Regions from separate parts of the Nitrobacter hamburgensis X14 genome, predicted to be linked through region 1. Evidence: predicted binding sites of a transcription regulator. Region 1 holds the regulator's gene; the other holds the start of a gene.
The links. Region 1 encodes PhoB, which activates phosphate uptake and scavenging genes when phosphate is short. Its sites were predicted from a motif close to TGTCATNNANCTGTCAT; they were not measured.
Positions count from the first base shown of each region.

Region 2: a site for PhoB is predicted at 8,388-8,404, ahead of NHAM_RS10755 (RNA degradosome polyphosphate kinase). Genes of this name have one in related genera too.

Region 1 is NC_007964.1:696,054-706,798, forward strand. Features, by position in the region: gene NHAM_RS03290 (ATP-binding protein) at 1-894, shown strand, start outside; gene pstS (phosphate ABC transporter substrate-binding protein PstS) at 1,019-2,044, shown strand; gene pstC (phosphate ABC transporter permease subunit PstC) at 2,180-3,169, shown strand; gene pstA (phosphate ABC transporter permease PstA) at 3,252-4,097, shown strand; gene pstB (phosphate ABC transporter ATP-binding protein PstB) at 4,094-4,912, shown strand; gene phoU (phosphate signaling complex protein PhoU) at 4,941-5,657, shown strand; gene phoB (phosphate regulon transcriptional regulator PhoB) at 5,682-6,383, shown strand; gene NHAM_RS03325 (GcrA family cell cycle regulator) at 6,683-7,189, opposite strand; gene NHAM_RS03330 (aspartate aminotransferase family protein) at 7,637-8,848, shown strand; gene argF (ornithine carbamoyltransferase) at 8,845-9,771, shown strand; gene typA (translational GTPase TypA) at 10,061-10,745, opposite strand, start outside.
Region 2 is NC_007964.1:2,352,611-2,363,355, forward strand. Features, by position in the region: gene NHAM_RS10730 (NADP-dependent malic enzyme) at 1-434, opposite strand, end outside; gene aspS (aspartate--tRNA ligase) at 534-2,306, opposite strand; gene rnd (ribonuclease D) at 2,529-3,677, shown strand; gene petA (ubiquinol-cytochrome c reductase iron-sulfur subunit) at 3,779-4,438, opposite strand; gene ppx (exopolyphosphatase) at 4,593-6,104, opposite strand; gene NHAM_RS10755 (RNA degradosome polyphosphate kinase) at 6,112-8,313, opposite strand; gene NHAM_RS10760 (DnaA ATPase domain-containing protein) at 8,453-9,133, opposite strand; gene NHAM_RS10765 (CDP-alcohol phosphatidyltransferase family protein) at 9,185-9,727, opposite strand; gene purM (phosphoribosylformylglycinamidine cyclo-ligase) at 9,900-10,745, shown strand, end outside.

The DNA.
Region 1 (10,745 bases):
CGCGAGGCGGTCGCGACGAGGGAAACGCGACGGACGACCTATCTCAATCATGCCCCGGTCGATCGCTGGATGGAATTGATCGTCACGCCGGTTCCGGTGCCAACCGCGTTCGGCGGCGTCGACCATTGCATGCTGTTGACGTTTCACGATCAGACGCCCCTGCGCCGGGTCGAGGAAATGCGCGCCGACTTCGTCGCCAATGCGAGCCACGAGTTGCGCACGCCGTTGGCGGCGCTGTCAGGCTTTATCGATACGCTGCAAGGGCCGGCGCGCGACGACGCCGGCGCGCGCGACCGCTTTCTCGGCATCATGCATGCGCAGGCCACGCGCATGGCGCGGCTGATCGACGATCTGCTGTCGCTGTCGCGGGTCGAACTGTCGGCGCATGTGCGGCCGGATGCGCTGGTCGACCTCATCCCGATCGTGCGTCAGGTCGTCGACGGGCTCGAGCCGCTGGCGGCGGAGCGCCAGGTCAGGATCGAAGTCGAACTGCCGCAAACGCCGGTGATGATCTGCGGCGATCGCGAGGAGCTGCTGCGGCTGTTCGAGAACCTGATCGAGAACGCGCTGAAATACGGCGCGTCCGGCAGCAGGGTCGTGGTGTCGTCGATGATGGACGTCTCGCTGGACGGCGCGCCGGAATTCCGCGTGGCAGTACGGGATTTCGGTCGCGGAATCGCGCCGGAGCATTTGCCGCGCCTCACCGAACGCTTCTATCGCATCGACGCCGGCGACAGCCGGGCTCAGGGCGGCACCGGCCTCGGCCTGTCGCTGGTGAAACATATCCTGAACCGCCATCGCGGCCGCCTGCTGATCGAAAGCGTGCCCGGCCATGGCGCGACCTTTACGGCGGGCTTCCCTCCGGCACAGGCTGTGTCTCGGCCTGAAGTTTAATGATTTCAATGGTTTATCTCTGTCATCGGACTGTCGTTAAACCTTCGTAAAAGCAGCATCGACCGCACTTAGACGGGCGCCATGGGCGCATTTGCGCTCTGCTCAATCTCGAGGGAGACCACATATGAGTTTTATTAAGGCCATCGTCGCCGCCGGCCTCGTTGCCGCCTCGGCGTCCGCCTTTTCGCTTCCGGCGAGGGCGGCCGACATCACCGGTGCGGGCGCGACCTTCCCGTTCCCGGTCTATTCCAAATGGGCCGATGCCTACAAGAAAGAGACCGGCAATAGCGTGAATTATCAGTCGATCGGGTCGGGCGCCGGCATCAAGCAGATCCTCGCCAAGACCGTGACCTTCGGCGCGACCGACGCGCCGCTGAAGGCCGACAAGCTCGACAAGGACGGCCTGCTGCAGTGGCCGATGGTGATGGGCGCGATCGTCCCCGTCGTGAACGTCGAAGGCGTGACGCCTGGCGAGTTGGTCCTTTCGGGTGAACTGCTCGGCGACATCTATCTCGGCAAGGTCACCAGGTGGGACGACCCTGCGATCGCAAAGCTCAACCCGAAGCTCAAGCTGCCTTCGGCCCCGATCGCGGTTGTGCATCGTTCGGACGGGTCGGGCACCTCGTTCAACTTCACCAATTATCTGTCCAAGGTGAACGCCGAGTGGAAATCCAAGGTCGGCGAGGGCACTGCGGTCGAGTGGCCGGCGGGCGTCGGCGCCAAGGGCAACGAAGGCGTCTCCGGCAATGTCGGCCAGACCAAGAACTCGATCGGCTATGTCGAGTATGCCTATGCCAAGCAGAACAAGCTGACCTACGCCGCGCTCATCAACAAGGCCGGCAAGATCGTGCAGCCGACCGTCGCCTCCTTCCAGGCCGCGGCCGGCAACGCCGACTGGGCGCACGCGCCGGGCTACTACGTGATCCTGACCGATCAGCCGGGCGAGGCTTCCTGGCCGATCACCGCGGCGACGTTCATCCTGATGCACAAGGAGCCGATCGACAAAACGGCCTCCGCCGAAGCCATCAAGTTCTTCAAGTGGTCGTTCGAGAAGGGCGGCAAGATGGCCGAGGATCTCGACTACATTCCGATGCCGGACCAGGTCTTAAAGCAGATCGAGAAAACCTGGACCTCCGAGATCAAGAGCTGATCTCGGGCCATGGAGGAGCGCGATGGCGCTCCTCCATTCTCCGATTTGCATTCTCCAGTACGCTTGCGAGAAGGCGTTGCCGCAGGTTTCCCGGACATCATGCGTTGCAGGAAATAGGGGATTGGCGTGGCGGAAATGGCCGTTCATGGTAGCGCGATGGAGGCAGCAGGCCGCTATGACCGCACCCGTGCGCTGAACGCCTTCAAGTTCAGCGACACGGCGTTTTACTGGACCACGCGCGTCAGCGCGATCCTGGTTCTGGTGCTGCTCGGAGGAATCATCGTCTCGCTGATCGTGGGGGCCTGGCCCGCGATTATGGAGTTCGGAAGCGCGTTCCTGACGACGCAGCGCTGGGCGCCGTCCGCCGATCCGCCGGTGCTGGGCGCGCTGAGCCCGCTGTATGGCACGATCCTGACATCGGTCATCGCCATGACGATCGCGATCCCGGTCGGCATCGGCATCGCGATTTTCCTCACCGAATTGTGCCCGCTGTGGGCGCGCCGGCCGATCGGCATGGCGGTCGAGCTGCTCGCGGGCATTCCTTCGATCATCTACGGCATGTGGGGCTTCTTTGTCCTCGGCCCGTTCCTCGCGAATACGGTGCAGCCCTTCTTCATCGACCTGTTTGCAGGTGTGCCGATCCTCGGCTCGATCTTCGGCGGCCCGCCCTCTTATTTGAGCCTGTTCAACGCTTCGCTGATCCTCGCGATCATGGTGTTGCCGTTCATCACCGCGATTTCGCGCGATGTGTTCGCAACCGTACCGCCGGTCCTGAAGGAGGCGGCCTATGGCGTCGGCTGCACCACCTGGGAGGTCGTCCGTCATGTCGTGCTGCCCTATACGCGCGTCGGCGTCATCGGCGGTGTCATGCTGGCGCTCGGCCGTGCGCTCGGCGAGACCATGGCGGTGACTTTCATTATCGGTAACTCGTTCCGTATCTCGCCGTCGATCTTTGCGCCCGGCACCACGATTTCGGCGGCGATCGCCAGCGAGTTCGCGGAGAGCGACGGCCTGCATCAGTCGAGCCTGATGCTGCTCGGCCTGCTGCTGTTCGTGCTGACATTCGTCGTACTCGCCGCGGCGCGGCTGATGCTGTTGCGGCTGGAGAAGAAGGCGGGGAAGTAGGCATGATTAGAAAAAGTGAGAACCGGTTTTTCCGGACAAACGAATTCGTTGGTCCGGAGATCATGCCCGTTCAGGTGAGGCCATGAATCCGATCTATGCGTCCCGCCGCCGTCGAGACCTCATCGTCCGCGTCCTGTGCTTTGCCGCCGCCGCTTTCGGCGTCTCCTGGCTCGGGCTGATCCTGTTCACGCTCTTCTATAACGGTCTCGCCGGGATGAGCTGGCAGATTTTCACCCAGAACACGCCGCCGCCCGGCGCTTCCGAAGGTGGCCTCCTGAACGCCATCGTCGGTTCCATCATGATGACCGTGATCGGGGTGGGCGTCGGCGCGCCGATCGGCTTGTTTGCAGGCACTTATCTTGCCGAATACGGCAAGCACGACCGCCTCTCACCGGTTATCCGTTTCATCAACGACATCCTTCTCAGCGCGCCCTCGATCATCATCGGCCTGTTCATCTATGGCGCGGTCGTGGTGCCGATGGGAGGCTTCTCGGCGCTGGCGGGTTCGCTCGCGCTTGCGGTGATCGTCATTCCGGTCGTGGTGCGCACGACGGAGGACATGCTGAACCTGGTGCCGAACTCGTTGTGCGAGGCGGCCTCCGCGCTTGGTCTGCCGCGCTCGCTGGTCATCAAGCGCATCGCCTATCGCGCCGCGCGGGCGGGACTGATCACCGGCGTGCTGCTTGCCACCGCGCGCGTTGCCGGTGAGACCGCGCCGCTGCTGTTCACGGCGCTGAGCAACCAGTTCTTCAGCATGGATGTGACCCACACGATCGCCAACCTTCCGGTCACCATCAACAACTTCGTGCAGAGCCCCTACGCCTATTGGAAGGATTTGGCGTGGAGCGGCGCGCTGCTGATCACGTTGACCGTGCTGGCGCTGAACATCGGTGCGCGGTTGATCGGCTCTGAGAGGACCGCAAAATGACCGATGTTTCCGCCGCCGCCTCGCGCCCGGCCGTTCCGCCGTCGGTGATCGATCCCGACGCTCCCGCCAAGGTTGCCGCCCGTAACCTCAATTTCTATTACGGCCAGCACCAGGCGCTGAAGAATATCAACCTGTCGATCGCCGCCAACCGCGTGACGGCCTTCATCGGTCCCTCGGGTTGCGGAAAATCGACCCTGCTCCGCGTCTTCAACCGCATGTACGACCTCTATCCCGGCCAGCGCGTCGAAGGGCAGGTGTTGCTGGACAATACCGACATTCTCGACCCCAGGCTCGATCTCAATCTTCTGCGCGCGCGGGTCGGCATGGTGTTCCAGAAGCCGACGCCGTTCCCGATGACGATCTACGAGAACATCGCGTTCGGCATCCGCCTTTATGAAAAGCTGTCGAAGTCGGAGATGGACGATCGGGTGGAGAAGGCGCTGCAGGGCGGCGCCTTGTGGAACGAAGTCAAGGACAAGCTCAATGCCAGCGGGCTTAGTCTCTCCGGCGGTCAGCAGCAGCGCCTGTGCATCGCGCGGACGGTCGCGCTGCGGCCGGAAGTGATCCTGTTCGATGAGCCGTGCTCGGCGCTCGATCCGATCTCCACGGCCAAAATCGAGGGACTGATCGACGAACTCAAGGAACACTATACCATCGCGATCGTCACCCATAACATGCAGCAGGCGGCGCGTGTCTCGGACACCACCGCGTTCATGTATCTCGGTGAGATGGTCGAGTTCGGGCCGACCAACAAGGTCTTCACCTCGCCGGCCGACCGCCGCACCCAGGATTACATCACGGGCCGCTTCGGCTGAAACGCGCGGATGGGCGGGGAGATTTGAAATGGCTTTCGAACACACCACCAAGGCTTTCGACGACGATCTCCAGGAACTGACGCGGCTGGTTGCCGAGATGGGCGGTCTCGCCGAACGGCAGATCGTCGAATCCCTCGATGCGCTGATCCGCCGCGACACCGCATTGGGCGCCCGCGTCGTCGCCGCCGATGCCGAAATCGACCGGCTGCAGCGCATGATCGAGGAACGCGCCGTGCTCACCATCGCGCGGCGGCAACCGATGGCGGTCGACCTGCGCGCGATCGTCGGCGCCATGCGGGTCGCCGCCGATCTGGAACGGATCGGCGATCTCGCCAAGAACATGGGCAAGCGTGTGGTTGCGCTCGATAGCGATTTCCATCCGATGAAACTGATCCGCGGCCTCGAACACATGACCGACCTCGTGCAGTCCCAGGTCAAGGCGGTGCTCGATGCCTATGCGGCGCGCGACCTGCCGGCGGCGATGGCGGTCTGGAAGGGGGACGAGGAGGTGGACGCCATCTGCACCTCCTTGTTCCGCGAACTTCTGACCTACATGATGGAAGACCCACGCAACATCGGGTTCTGTATCCACCTGATGTTCTGCGCCAAGAACATCGAGCGGATCGGCGACCACGCAACCAATATCGCGGAGACGGTGTTCTACATGATCGAGGGCCAGCAGATGCTCGACAAGCGCCCCAAGGGGGACACGACGGGTTTCGCATCGGCGGCTCCGGGAAACTGAAACGAGAGCAGGCGAGAACACACGATGAGTGCACGCATTCTGGTGGTCGAGGACGAAGAGGCGCTGACGACGCTGCTGCGCTATAATCTCGACGCCGAAGGTTACGAGGTTGAAACGGTGGCGCGCGGCGACGAGGCCGATACGTGGCTGAAGGAGCGCACCCCCGACCTTGTGGTGCTGGACTGGATGCTGCCGGGCCTGTCCGGCATCGAACTGTGCCGCCGTCTGCGGGCGCGCCCCGAGACCAGGCAGCTTCCGATCATCATGCTTACCGCCCGCGGCGAGGAGAGCGAGCGGGTGCGGGGACTTGCGACCGGCGCCGACGACTACGTCGTCAAGCCGTTCTCGGTGCCGGAGCTTCTGGCGCGGGTGAAGGGGCTGCTGCGGCGCGCGAGCCCGGAGCGGCTCGCCACGATCCTGAGCTTTGGCGATATCGAGCTCGATCGCGACAAGCATCGCGTCGCGCGTTCCGGCCGCCCGATCGATCTCGGTCCGACCGAGTATCGCCTGCTGGAATTCTTTCTGGAGCATCCGGGCCGGGTGTTCAGCCGCGAGCAATTGCTCGACAGCGTCTGGGGCCGCGACATCTACATCGACGAGCGCACCGTGGACGTTCATATCGGGCGGCTGCGCAAGCTGATCAATCCCGGCGGCGAGCCGGATCCGATCCGCACGGTGCGCGGCGCGGGCTACGCGCTGGATGAGCGCTTCGCGAAGGCGGAATAGCAAGGCATTATACAGGCGCTGCATAAAGCCAGCGTCGTTCCCGCGAAGGCGGGACCTTGAGCCTTTTCGTTTCTGATGGAATCAGAAGCTGGCTCTATGATTTTGATTTGACGCGTTTTCTTCACGCGAACCGGTGCCCTCCTCGGGTCAAGCCCGAGGACATGCTTCGCTCGAAAACGCTCTATAGTCCCGGGCGTATCAATTGGTGTGAAGGACCGAAGCGGCGCCCGACATCGTCACGGGCGCTGGTGAATAGAGGCCTCCTTGCGTTGGCAGGAGCGACCCGTTCTTCAGTCTGATTACCGTACCTTCGGCGGCTGGCGGCGGCGGTCGGCGGCGGGCTGATAAGCAATGCGCGAGTGGTGTGCGCAATAGGGCAGGCCGTTGAGTGCCTTGCCGCCGCAGAAGAAGAATTCCGGACTCGAGGGATCGCCGACCGGCCAGTGACAGGTGGCTTCGTTGAGTTCGAGCAGCGACAGCCGCTGGCTCATCGGCACCACGTTGTCGAAGGCGATCGGATCCGGCTCGAGTTCGACCTCGAAGTCGTGGGCGAGTGCGGTGTTGCCGCGGGAGACCGGGCGCGACACCCGCATGACGTGCTGGGCCGGACGGGCCTTGCGCGGCCGTGGCACCGTTGACGAAGGGCTCTTGGCGCGGCCCGACAGGCCGAGCCGGTGTACCTTGCCGATCACCGCATTGCGCGTCACGTTGCCGAGTTCAGCGGCGATCTGACTTGCGGAGAGACCCGCTTCCCAAAGCTTCTTCAGTTGCTCGACGCGGTCGTCGGTCCAGGTTATCACCGTCATCGCACGTTTTCCCTTATGTCACGCGTGCCTCCGCAAGGCCGCCCTGAAGCGTCCCCCTGAAAACCCGTGTGGGCAGAATCCCTTAACCCTCGCCGGGCGGGAAAACCGCCCGGGCGTTTACGCCGAGAACAGGACCATCGAGGATCAAAACTGCCGCACGAGATGTCGTATCCGACGGCCTTAACGCTACAATATGCCGTGACTCGCGCGCAAGAGTCAGGCCTGGCGGCGTCCACATGTTCTGCAATGAAATCGGAAAGATCGGCTCTCTCTGCGACTTTCGCGCATCACCGGCGTGCAAGGGAATATTGACAGGGATCGCCGCGCACCTAGAATAACACTCACGTGCCGCCGGAAAGGCGGCACGTTTCGTTTCCGGGGCTGACAGTTGATCGCGCCACAGCGCAGTCGGATCGATCCGCCCCCACCATCAACCGGCAAACCGTCATGACCAGAGCCGCGCCGTCCCATCTGTTGCCCGTTTTCGCAAGAGCCGATCTCTCATTCGAGAGCGGCGAGGGCGCGTGGCTGGTCGGCTCCGACGGCGGACGCTATCTCGACTTCACCAGCGGCGTTGCTGTGAACGCGCTTGGCCACTGCCACCCGCACCTCGTCGCCGCGCTTCAGGCGCAGGCGGCAAAGCTCTGGCACGTCTCGAATCTGTTCAAGTCGCCGGACGGCGAGCGGCTGGCGGCGCGGCTGTGCGAGCAGAGCTTTGCCGACTTCGCCTTCTTCGCCAATTCCGGCGCCGAGGCGGTGGAGTGCGCCATCAAGGTTGTGCGCCGCTATCATGCCTCCAAAGGTCATCCGGAACGCTATCGCCTCGTCACCTTCGAGGGCGCCTTCCATGGCCGCACGCTGGCGGCGCTGGCGGCGACCGGCTCGAAAAAATATCTCGACGGGTACGGGCCGCCGACGGACGGCTTCGACCAGGTGCCGATCGACGATATCGAGGCGGTGAAGAAGGCGGTCGGCCCCGCGACCGCCGGCATTCTGATCGAGCCGCTGCAGGGCGAAGGCGGCGTGCGCGAGCCGTCCCATGCGTTCTTCCGGGCGCTGCGCCAGTTCTGCGATGAACGCGGTCTGCTGCTGGCGTTCGACGAGGTGCAGACCGGCATGGGTCGCACCGGCGATCTCTTTGCTTACAGGCGCATCGGCGTCGCGCCGGACGTGATGTCGCTGGCGAAGGCGCTCGGCGGCGGTTTTCCGATCGGCGCCTGTCTTGCGACCGCGGAAGCCGCGTCCGGCATGACGCCCGGCTCGCACGGCTCGACCTTCGGCGGCAATCCGCTGGCGGTCGCCGCGGCCAATGCCGTGCTCGACGTGATGCTGGAGCCCGGCTTCTTCGAGCGGACGCGGAAGATGTCGCTGCTGCTGAAGCAGAAGCTGGCCTCGGTCGTCGATCGCCATCGGGATGTGCTGAGCGAGGTGCGCGGCGAGGGACTTTTGATCGGCCTCAAGGCCGTGGTGCCGTCGGGCGATCTGGTCGGCGCGCTGCGCGAGGAGAAGCTTTTGACGGTCGGCGCCGGCGACAACGTCGTGCGTTTGCTGCCGCCGCTGATCGTCAGCGAGGTTGAGATCGAGGAGTCGGTGCGGCGGCTGGAGCGGGCCTGCGCCAAACTTTCTGGCGCATCTGCGAAGAAGGAAGCGGCGCAATGAGCACTGCGCCACGGCATTTTCTCGACCTGTTCGACGTGCCGACCACGGAACTGCGCGCGATCCTCGATGCCAGCGTGGCGATGAAGAAGCGGCGCAAGGAGGGCCGGATCGCCGACAAGCCGCTCGACGGCAAGACGCTGGCGATGATCTTCGACAAGCCTTCGACGCGCACCCGCGTGTCGTTCGACGTCGGCATGCGCCAGCTCGGCGGCGAGGCGATCATGCTGACCGGGGCCGAAATGCAGCTCGGACGCGGCGAGACCATCGCGGATACCGCGAGGGTGCTGTCGCGCTTCGTCGATATCATCATGATCCGCATCCTCAGCCACGACGCGCTGACGGAGCTGGCGGCGCATGCAACCGTGCCCGTCATCAACGGACTGACGCGGCGCTCGCACCCCTGCCAGGTGATGGCCGATGTGATGACTTTCGAGGAGCATCGCGGGCCGATCAAGGGCCGCACCGTGGCGTGGACCGGCGACGACAACAACGTGCTGGCGTCGTGGGCGCATGCGGCGGACCGCTTCAGCTTCAATCTCAACGTCGCGACACCGCCGGAACTTGCGCCGAACAAGCTCCTGAAGGACTGGATCAGGTCGAGCGGGGCGTCGATCAAGCTCGGCACCAATCCGGAAGCGGCGGCGCGCGGCGCCGACTGCATCGTCACCGACACCTGGGTGTCGATGGGCGATAAGGACGGCGAGCACCGTCACAACCTGCTCAAGCCCTATCAGGTCAACGCCAAGCTGATGTCGCTGGCGAAGCCGGATGCGTTGTTCATGCACTGCCTGCCGGCGCATCGCGGCGACGAGGTCACCGATGAGGTGATCGACGGGCCGCAGTCGGTGGTGTTCGACGAGGCCGAAAACCGCATGCACGCCCAGAAGGGTATTCTGGCCTGGTGCCTCGGCGCGGCGGGATAAGCGCGGCGCCGCATCTCTGGAGCGGGATGAGGAAAAGTGCGTAACGGTTTTCCGCCCGCATCCCGCTTCTCAAAATATTGGAATCGATCACGTTCATGATTTTGGATCTATTCGATCCAAAATCATCGTGATCTAGGCGCGCTTTCGAAAGACTATTCGAGGCCGCATCGCTCCCAGGAATGCGGGATGCGTTCGGTGCGGACTCTCTTGAGCATCGAGACTGCCGCGCGTTCCGCGAATAGACACGGAGTTCCCCGCTCGCGGTGACGACGATCATCGCAGGATGAGACTACGCCACCATCTCCTTGGTCTTCTCGGCGCGCTTGCGCTCGTTGGGATCGAGGTGCTTCTTGCGCAGGCGGATCGACTTCGGCGTCACCTCGACCAGCTCGTCGCCCTCGATATAGGCCAGCGCTTTTTCCAACGTCATCCTGATCGGCGGCGTCAGCCGCACCGCCTCGTCCTTCGACGTGGTGCGGATATTGGTGAGTTGCTTGCCCTTGAGCACGTTGATCTCGAGGTCGTTGTCGCGGGTGTGTTCGCCGACGATCATGCCGCGATAGACCTTCCAGCCCGGCTCGATCATCATCGGGCCGCGATCTTCCAGCTTGAACATCGCGTAAGCCACCGCCTCGCCCTGGTCGTTGGAAATCAGCACGCCGTTGCGGCGTCCCTGGATATCGCCCTTGTACGGATAATAGCCGTGGAACAGCCGGTTCATGATGGCGGTTCCGCGGGTGTCGGTGAGCAGTTCGCCCTGATAGCCGATCAGGCCGCGGGTGGGCGCATGGAACACCAGCCGCAGCCGGTTGCCGCCGGACGGCCTCATCTCCATCATCTCGGCCTTGCGCTCGCTCATCTTCTGCACGACGACGCCCGAATGCTCCTCGTCGACGTCGATCACGACTTCCTCGATCGGCTCAAGCAACTGACCGTTGTCGTCCTTGGTCAGAACGACGCGGGGACGCGACACC
Region 2 (10,745 bases), 1.7 Mb from region 1:
TCAGGACCCTTGATGTCCTCGAGGTTGATCCCGCCGAAGGTCGGCTCCAGCGCTGCGACCGTCTCGACCACACGCTCGATGGTGTCGGCGGCGATTTCGATATCGAACACGTCGATGCCGGCGAACTTCTTGAACAGGACCGCCTTGCCTTCCATGACGGGCTTGGCCGCGAGCGGCCCGATATTGCCAAGGCCGAGCACGGCCGTGCCATTGGACACCACAGCGACCAGATTGGCCCGGCCGGTGAGGGACGCGGCTTCCGCCGGATCGGCGACAATCTCCTCGCAGGCCGCGGCAACGCCCGGCGAATAGGCAAGCGCGAGGTCGCGCTGGTTGGCGAGCGGCTTAGTGGCCTGGATTTCGAGTTTGCCGGGACGCGGGAAACGGTGGAAGGACAGCGCGGCGGAGCGGAGATCCTCAGAATATGACACGATAACGCTCCCAGCAGCTTTCGTCAGCTCCCTCGTGGAGTGGGTATCATATTCGCATCCCGCCAGCCGCGCAGCTCTGACGCGAACATCAAACTCACTCCACTAGTCCTGCGGCAGATTGAGCCGAATGTGAAGCTCGCGCAACTGCTTCGGCGTGACGTCGGACGGCGCGCCCATCAGGAGGTCTTCGGCCCGCTGGTTCATCGGAAACAGTGAGATTTCGCGCAGGTTGGTGGTGCCACAGAGCAGCATGACGACGCGATCGACGCCCGCCGCCATGCCGCCATGCGGCGGCGCGCCGTATTGAAACGCGCGGTACATGCCGCCGAAACGCTCGACCACGTCGTTTTCGCCATAGCCCGCGATCTCGAACGCCTTCACCATGGCTTCCGGCCTGTGGTTACGAATACCGCCGGAGGCGATCTCGTAGCCGTTGCAGGTGATGTCGTACTGGAACGCCTTGATCGTCAGCGGGTCCTGGTTGTTGAGCGCATCGAGTCCGCCCTGCGGCATCGAAAACGGGTTGTGCGAGAAGTCGACCTTCTTCTCATCTTCGTTGTATTCGTACATCGGGAAGTCGACGATCCATGCGAGCTCGAACCTGTCCTTGTCGATCACGTTCAGCTCCTCGCCGAGCTTGGTGCGCGCAAGGCCAGCGAACTTCCAGAATTTTGCCGGATCGCCCGCGACGAAGAACGCCGCATCACCCGCCTTGAGGCCGAGCTGCTGGCGGATCGCTTCGGTGCGCTCCGGACCGATATTGTTGGCGAGCGGACCCGCGCCCTCGCCTCCCTCACGCCACATGATGTAGCCGAGCCCCGGCTGGCCCTCGCCCTGCGCCCATGAATTCATGCGGTCGCAGAACGCCCGGCTGCCGCCACCCGGACCCGGGATCGCCCAGACCTGGTTCTTCGAATCCTCGAGCATCCGCGCGAACACCTTGAAGCCGGAGCCGCGGAAATGCTGGGAGACATCCTGCATCAGCAGCGGATTGCGCAGGTCCGGCTTGTCGGTGCCGTATTTGCGCAAGCTTTCCGCGAACGGAATCCGCGGCCAGTTCTTTGTCACCGGCTTGCCCTTGGCGAACTCCTCGAACACGCCGGTAACGACCGGCTCCACTGCAGCAAAAACATCATCCTGCTCGACAAAGCTCATCTCGAGATCGAGCTGGTAGAACTCGCCGGGCAGCCGGTCGGCGCGTGGGTCCTCGTCGCGGAAGCACGGCGCGATCTGGAAGTAGCGGTCGAAGCCGGACATCATCAGCAACTGCTTGTACTGCTGCGGCGCCTGCGGCAGCGCGTAGAACTTGCCGGGATGGATGCGGCTCGGCACCAGGAAGTCGCGCGCGCCTTCCGGCGACGACGCCGTCAGGATCGGCGTCTGGAATTCAAAGAATCCTTGCTCCTTCATGCGCTTGCGCATCGAATCGACGATGGCGCCGCGGGTCATGATGTTCTGGTGAAGCTTCTCGCGACGAAGGTCGAGGAAACGGTACTTAAGCCTTATGTCTTCTGGATATTCCTGCTCGCCGAACACCGGCAGCGGCAGTTCGTCGGCTGGGCCCAGCACCTCGATCTCATTGATGTAGATTTCGATCTGGCCGGTCGGCAGTTCCGGATTCTCGGTGCCCGCGGGGCGAAGCCGGGCCTTGCCGTCGATCCTGACCACCCATTCCGATCGCAACTTCTCGGCCTGCGCAAAGGCAGGCGAGTCCGGATCAGCCACGCACTGAGTCAACCCATAGTGGTCGCGCAGGTCGATGAACAGCACCCCGCCGTGGTCGCGAATGCGATGGCACCAGCCGGATAGGCGGACCGTCTGATCGATGTGGCTGTCGCGGAGCGCGCCGCAGGTATGGGACCGATAGCGATGCATGGAAATCCTGCAAAAATGGTCAGAGGCGAATCAGAGCTTGGACCGAGCCGGGTGTGAAGATCGTCAGGGTTTACCCGAGCAGGGATAGCGCGGCAACCGAATGACGGAACCTGCAATGCGATGCGGGACGCCGTTTTTTGACCGGAAAGGTCCGGAAAAAACAAGGGTGCTGTGTACCGAATGCGGGGCGACAAGGGTAAAAAGACGGGCTATGGAGCGCTCATGGACCTGATCACGACCACCGCGGAACTGGCTTCCGTCTGCGCTCGCCTCGCCAACTACCCAGTTGTCACCGTCGATACGGAGTTCCTCCGCGAGACCACCTACTACCCCCTGCTCTGCGTGGTCCAGATGGCGAGCCCGGACGAAGCCGTGGTGGTCGATGCTCTCGCCGAGGGAATCGACCTGAAGCCCTTTTTCGACCTGATGTCGAACGAGCGCGTCCTGAAGGTCTTTCACGCCGCCCGCCAGGACATTGAAATCGTCTGGCATCAGGCCGGCATCATTCCGCACCCGATCTTCGATACGCAAGTGGCTGCCATGGTGCTCGGATATGGCGATTCCATCGCCTATGACGCGCTGGTCGAGCGCGTCAACGGACACCGCCCGGACAAGACCCATCGCTTCACCGACTGGTCGCGCCGGCCTCTGACCAAGGACCAACTCGAATACGCGGTCGCTGACGTCACCCATCTCCGTGATGTCTTTGCCGCCCTTGATGCCGACCTCAAGAAGCGCGGCCGCGGCGACTGGGTCAGCGAGGAAATGGAGGTTTTGACCTCGCCGAAAACCTACGACTTCCACCCCGAACGCGCCTGGGAGCGGTTGAAGACCCGGGTTCGCAAGCCGAAGGATCTCGCCGTCATGATGGAAGTGGCGGCCTGGCGCGAACAGGAAGCCCAGAGCCGGAACATTCCGCGATCGCGCGTGCTGAAAGACGACGCCGTTGGCGATATCGCGATCCATGCACCAGCAACCCCGGAGCGGCTGGCAACGCTGCGCTCGCTGCCGAAAGGTTTTGAAAAATCGCAGTGGGGCGCCGACATTGTCGCAGCGGTCCAGCGCGGTCTCGCCCGAGACCCGCGCGAGTTGCCCAAGATCGAGAAACCGCGAAACAATACCAACGGCGCCGCCACGGTGGAGCTTCTCAAGGTTCTTCTGCGTATGACATCCGAGCGCCATGCCGTCGCCAGCAAGGTGATCGCGACCGTGGACGATCTCGAGCGGATCGCCGCGGATGACGCGGCCGACGTTGGTGCGCTGCGCGGCTGGCGGCGCGAACTGTTCGGCGAGGCCGCGCTCGCGCTGAAGCATGGCCAGCTGGCATTGGCGATCGAAAAGGGCCGCGTTGTGCGCGTGGAGCGAAGCTGAACGACTCCTGCCATCCGTTAGAGTCTGATTCAACGACGGTGAATTAGACCCTTGAGCATGATCTTATCCGAAAACCGGTTTCCACTTTTCGGGATCATGCTCTAAATTTGCCGAATATCCGAAAAATTGAAATTCGAGTTTGACGGATTTTCTCCAATCCGGATCGTGCTGTCGCTGACGAAGCGATACGGCGGCACCGGCAGATTGTATGGCGCCGGCACGCCGCTGAAGACCCGGCCCGCGAGATCGTATTTCGATCCATGACACGGGCAGAAGTAGCCGCCGAGCCAGTCCGACGCCGGATGGTTGGCATTCGGGCTCGGGTAGTAAAGCGGGATGCAGCCGAGGTGAGTGCAGATTCCGACGAAGACTCCGTATTCCGGATTGGCCGAGCGGTGCCAGTTGTGCGCGTATTCCGGCTGCTGAAACTCGCTGGATTGGGGATCGGAAAGCTGGGCCAGCAGCTTCGGATCCTGAAGGGTCTTCAGCGCCGCATCGGAACGGTTGATGACGAGGATCGGATGGTCGCGCCAGCGGACGCTCACCTGCTGCCCCGGCTGAACTTGGGAAAGGTCGAGTTCGACGGGACCGCCGGCTGCGAGCGTCGCCTTATCCGGCTCTAACTGCGAGATCATAGGGACGATCGCCGCGGCGACTCCAACGGTGCCCACGGCGGCGGTCGCGATATAGAGAAAATCGCGCCGGGTCGGACTGCGGCCCGAAGGTTTTTTGATCTGCGCGCCGGAAGGGATATCGGTCATGGCTTGCTCCACGAAAACACTGGAGCCCCCGATGCCGGATGATGCCACGACGACAGCAGCACACCAACATCACGATAACCGGCACGATGCGGATTCGAACCGCTGGCGCGGTTCACAATGGTGAGACCGAGAACGAGAATAAGACGCGAGATCGTCAGCGCCGCACGATCGAGCCCGAGCGACCGACAAGACGTGCCAGTTGTTTGAACCGGCTGCCGGCGCGATCCGCGACCAGATCGACCAGCCGGTGTTCGAACACGAGCGCCAGCTTGCGGCCGCGGCTTCTGAAATGTGTCGCGGGCAATACGCCAGGCCTGGCCGCCGAAATCAGATGCGCGACGCGAAAGGCCGCGCCGAGAATGCGCGCTCTCTCGTCCATGGCCGGCGTCACCAGTTCGCGCACCGCGGAGGACGGTTCGTTGATCTCATTCAGCCCAATATATCGATAATACACCGATAGCGCGACGAAGGTTCGTCCTTGATGGTCAACGTTGCCGAAATTGCCGTTCATAATCAGATTGAGCGTCTGCTCGGCGCGGTAGTCCGGATGGATGCGCCAGCCAATGTCAGATAGCAGACAAGCGGCGTGACGCAGCCGGCGATCGTCTTTGGTCTCCGGCAGCTTTGCGATCCGGATCAGCCGATCGGTCCATCCGATCAGCTCTTCGGCATGACGCGCCGAACGCGAGAGCAGGCCGTTCAGCGTTTGCGCGGCGCAGATCAATCCATCCCTGGACCGTTCGGCAGCGGGCAGCATCGAATAAAGCAGGCCCTCGCGGACGCCATAGGTGGAAAACACGATGGTCTTCGGTTTCGCGATCCGGATGATATATTCCAGCACGAGAGCGGCATAAGCCAGCAGCGGCTGCCGTGCCTCGGCGACCGCCTCGATATCCGCCAGCGTATGGGACGCCGCCAGACGACGCAGCCGCCGGGCGAAATCGAGCGCGTCGGCGGCGGGAATGGAATAGCCGTGCATGACGCGAAGCGGATAGCCGCTCTGGATGATGTGAATCCGCGCCAGCGCCCGCCACGTTCCACCGACGGCGTAGAAGGTGCGGCCCTCCCCGGCCTTGAGCGGCACGACACCGGAAAGCTCGGTCTTCACGATGCGCTCTGCGTGCTTCAACGATTTCCTCGATGCGTCCTGCAATGCGAGACTGCCCAGCGGCAGCGTCACTCCGCGACGGACGCGATGGCCGCGTACGTCGGTCAATTCCAGCGAACCGCCGCCCAGATCCCCGACGATCCCGTTCGGCTTGTGGAGACTGGAAACCACACCCAGCGCCGCCAGATGTGCCTCCTCCGATCCCGACAGGACATCCACCGACACGCGACAGATGCGTTCCGCCTTGGCAATGAAATCCGCGCCGTTCGTGGCGTCGCGGCAGGCGGCGGTTGCGATGGCATAAACGCGGCCGACCTTCATCACCTTGCACAACGCATGAAAACGCCGCAGCGATGTCAGCGCCTTGTTGACCGCATCGGGCGCGAGCAGGCCGGTGGATTGCACCTCGCGGCCGAGTCCGCACAACGCCTTCTCGTTGAAGATCGTGACGAGGCTCCGCTCCAACGCTTCATAAACGACGAGGCGGACGGAATTGGAGCCGATATCGATAACGGCAATACTGGAGTCCGGCTTGCGCGGACGCGGATATTTCCGCACCGGCCCCCTATGCCGACGGCTGCCGCTCTGCGCGACGCGTGAGGCGGCGCGGCGAGGATTCCTTGAGCGACTTTCCACGGCCGGACAAACTCGGGTTCGTCATGAAATAGTTATGCAGGTTGAAGGGCTCCTCACCCTTCGCGGCCTTCATACGCGTTGATGATCCATCCGGCAATAACTGCCAGCTCTGTTCGGTATCCTTCAGGTTCGCGACCATGATCTGCTCGAGAACCTGCTGATGCACCGTCGCATTTTGCAACGGGCACAGCACTTCGACGCGCCGGTCGAGGTTGCGCGGCATCATGTCGGCGGACGAGATATACACAGCGGCCTTCGGTCCGGGCATGTTCTGCCCCATTCCAAAACAGTAAATCCGGCCGTGTTCCAGAAACCGGCCGATCACGGACTTGACGCGAATGTTTTCCGACAATCCGGGAACCCCAGGTCGCAGACAGCAAATGCCGCGTACAATCAGCTCCACTGAGACACCGGCCTGGGACGCTTCATACAGCGCATCGATGATATCGGGATCGACCAGCGCATTCATCTTCATCCAGATCGCGGCCGGCTTGCCGTGGCGGGCGAAACCGGTTTCGTCGCGAATGTGGTCGAGAATCCGGTTGCGCAAGGTCAGCGGCGACACCGCCATCTTCTCGATGTCCCTCGGCTCCGCGTAGCCCGTGATGTAATTGAACACGCGCGCCGCATCGCGGCCGATGATCGGGTCCGATGTAAAGTACGACAGGTCGGTATAGATGCGCGCGGTCACCGGGTGATAGTTGCCGGTACCGGTGTGAACGTAAGTCGCGAGACTGCTGCCTTCCCGGCGCACCACCAGCGACAGCTTGGCGTGCGTCTTCAGTTCGAGGAAACCGTAAACCACCTGCACGCCGGCGCGCTCGAGGTCACGCGCCCATCGGATGTTGGCTTCTTCATCGAACCGCGCCTTGATCTCGACGAGCGCGGTGACCGACTTGCCCGCCTCCGCGGCCTCCGCCAGCGCCCGTACGATCGGCGAGTTGTTGGAGGTGCGATAGAGCGTCTGCTTGATCGCAACGACGTCAGGATCGCGCGCGGCCTGCTGCAGAAACTGCACGACGACGTCGAACGATTCATAAGGATGATGAACGATCAGGTCCTTCTGCCGGATCGCAGCGAACACGTCGCCGCCGTGATCGCGCACGCGCTCGGGATGGCGCGGGACGTACGGCGCGAATTCAAGGTCGGGCCGGTCGAGCCGTGTCAGTTGCGACAGTTCGTTCATGGCCAAGACGCCGTCCACCAGCAACACTTCGTCGTCGGCAGCCGATAACGCCCGCTGAACGAATGCACGCAGCTCGGCCGGCATTGCGGCTTCGATTTCAAGCCGGATGACCGAGCCGCGACGGCGGCGCTTCAATGCGGTCTCGAACAGGCGAACCAGATCTTCCGCCTCTTCCTCGATCTCCAGCTCAGAGTCCCGGATGATGCGAAACGCGCCCTGCCCCTTAACGGAGTAGCCTGGAAACAGCCGGCCGATGAACAGGCTGGTGGCACCCTCAAGCGTGATCACCCTGACGGGGTCGTCCTTGCCGGTCGGCGGCAGCCGCAGAAACCGGTCGATCTTGCCGGGCATACGGATCAGCGCATTCATCGGCTTGCCGTCAGAGGCGCGCGCGAGCTGCAGTGCGACGGTAAAACCAAGACTTGGGATGAATGGAAACGGATGGGCCGGATCGATGGCAAGCGGCGTCAGCAAGGGGAAGATATTGCGAAGAAAGTGATCCGCAATCCAGGTCCGCTCAGCCTTGGTGACGTCCTTGCCGTCGATCAGGACGATGCCGACCTCGGTCAGCACGTTGCGCAGATCCCGCCAGATCGCCTGTTGATCGCTCGCGAGATTCGAGACGGTTTCGTTGATGAGAACGAGTTGCTCCGACGGCGTCAGCCCATCCGGACTACGCTCCGCGATTCCCTCCCGCACCTGCGCCTTGATGCCGGCGACACGCACCATAAAGAACTCGTCAAGGTTATTGGCGGAAATCGACAGGAAGCGGACGCGTTCGAGCGCGGGATGGCGGGGATTGACCGACTCCTCAAGCACGCGGCGATTGAAATTCAGCCAGGACAGCTCTCGATTGATGAACCGTTCCGGGCTGGTCCGGATTGCGAAATCGGGTTCCGGATCTATCTTTTTCTCTTCAATAACAATAGCTTGAACTAATTCCATTGATATGTCGGTCCATATCCTCATCGGGTCGCGCGGCAACACGCGCAAACAGTGGCAAACTCTGGGCCAACTCCATGACGTTTCAATGACATTGACGTTCCGGAAGGCCGGTGCGTCAAGGGCGGCCGGGCAAGATCGCTCAGTCGTGATTCCGCAGCAATTCGGCGGCAAGCGCGCGCGTCACCGGCCTGCCAAGCCGCAGCGATTCGGCATCGAGCCGTTCGATGGCGTGGCGGGCGGCAGCAAACGAGCGCTCGGTCCGCGTTGCGATAAAATGGACAACCGTCTCGTCGATGCTCATCTGGCGGTCCGCGCAGAACTTGATAATCAGCGCCCGGAGCAACTGATCGTCGGGCGGCATCAGCGTTACGACGGGCACCGCGCGAAGCCGCGACTGAAGGTCGCGCAACCCGATCTCGATGGCGGCCGGAGGCACCCGCGCCGTCATCAGCACGAACGCGCCGTCCTCGCGGGCGAGATTCATCAGGTGAAACAGCGCAAGCTCGTCGAAGGCATGCGGATTGATATCCTCAACGACGAGCGCCCCTGTCGCCAGCGCTCCCGGCACCGCCGCCGCAGTCAGGCCGTGCGCGCTTATGGAACGCGCGCCCGCCTGCTCCGCCCAGATCGTCGCCAGATGGCTCTTGCCGCAACCTTCAGGGCCGGCAAGCAGCATGACCCGGTTCGGCCATTCCGGCCAACTCTCGATCAGCGACAGCGCCGCCGCGTTCGCGGGACCTTCGAGAAAATCGTCCCGCGAAAGGCTTTCCGCGTGCGGCAGCACGAATGCAAGCTGACGGGGTCGGGGGCGGCCTGCCACGCATCTACTCCATGCCGGAACCAACTCGCGCCTGCCGTCGAGCGGTGGTCGTCAGCTTTGCTCGATGGTGCTCATGTGGCGCACCCACTCGACGACATAGAAGGCGACTGAAAGCAAGGTCAAGACCGCGACGATAGCCATGAGAATAGCCTCGTAGGGCGAGGAATCGAATCCGAAGCCTAGCGCCGCCAGCACCAGTGCAGCGAACGCAACCTGCGCTCCCGTATTGAGCTTCGAGACCATCAGCGGCTTCATGGGAATCGGCTTATCGAACAGCCACGACACGATCACGGCGCCGACGATCATGATGTCGCGTGAGACCACCAGGATGACAAGCCAGCGGGGAACGGCGCCCCAGATGCCGAGCGCCACAAAGATCGAGACCAGCAGCGCCTTGTCGGCCAGGGGATCCAGAAGCGCTCCCAGTTCGCTGGCCATATTGAAGCGCTTGGCGAGAAATCCGTCCACCGCATCGCTGACGCCGGCGATCACAAAGATCGCAAAGGCGATTTCCATCTGATTGGAGGCGATAGCCCAGACGATGATCGGCACCAGCAGAATACGGCCGAGTGTAATAATGTTCGGAATGCTCACGCGACGCTTCCCGCCTCCGGCCCGTTTCCGCGCAAGCGGCTCGGGGATTCGAGGCTTCCGCTGCCCGGATCAACCTCTTGTCTACATAGTATATGCTGGCGGGGCTTTGCGGGCCATTGCGCGGGTCCGGAATCCGACGTAACCAGCCGGAAAATTGTTCGGACGCTATTGCATGACCGACCGGAAGAACGGCCTTACCTATGCCGATGCAGGCGTCGATATCGACGCCGGCAACCGGCTGGTTGACCTCATCAAGCCAATGGTGCGCGCCACCGCCCGCGCAGGCGCGGATGCCGAAATCGGCGGATTCGGCGGACTGTTCGACCTCAAGGCCGCCGGATTCACGGACCCGGTTCTGGTCGCGGCCAACGACGGCGTGGGAACCAAGGTCAAGATTGCGATCGAAACCGGGATACACGACACCATCGGGATCGATCTCGTCGCCATGTCCGTCAACGATCTCGTCGTGCAAGGCGCGGAGCCCCTGTTCTTCCTCGACTATTTTGCCTGCGGCAAACTCGATCCCGAGGTTGCGTCGGCGATCGTGGCCGGCATCGCGGTCGGTTGCCGGGAGGCGGGTTGCGCCCTGATCGGCGGCGAAACGGCCGAAATGCCGGGCCTCTACAAGGACGGAGACTACGATCTGGCGGGCTTCGCAGTCGGCGCGGCCGAACGCGGCACCTTGCTGCCCGGCCGCGATATCGCCGCCGGCGATGCGGTGATCGGGCTCGCTTCGTCCGGCGTCCATTCCAACGGCTATTCGCTGGTCCGGAAGATCGTCGAGGCTTCGGGGCTGGGCTTCAGCGTCCCTGCCCCATTTGCACCGGTCACCACGCTGGGCGGCGCGCTGCTGACGCCGACCCGGCTCTACGTCAAATCCTGCCTGCGCGCGATCCGCGAAACCGGCGCGGTGAAGGGGCTTGCTCACATCACCGGCGGCGGCTTCACCGACAACATTCCCCGCGTGCTGCCCAAACATCTCGGCATCCGCATCGATCTCTCCAGGTTGACGGTGCTG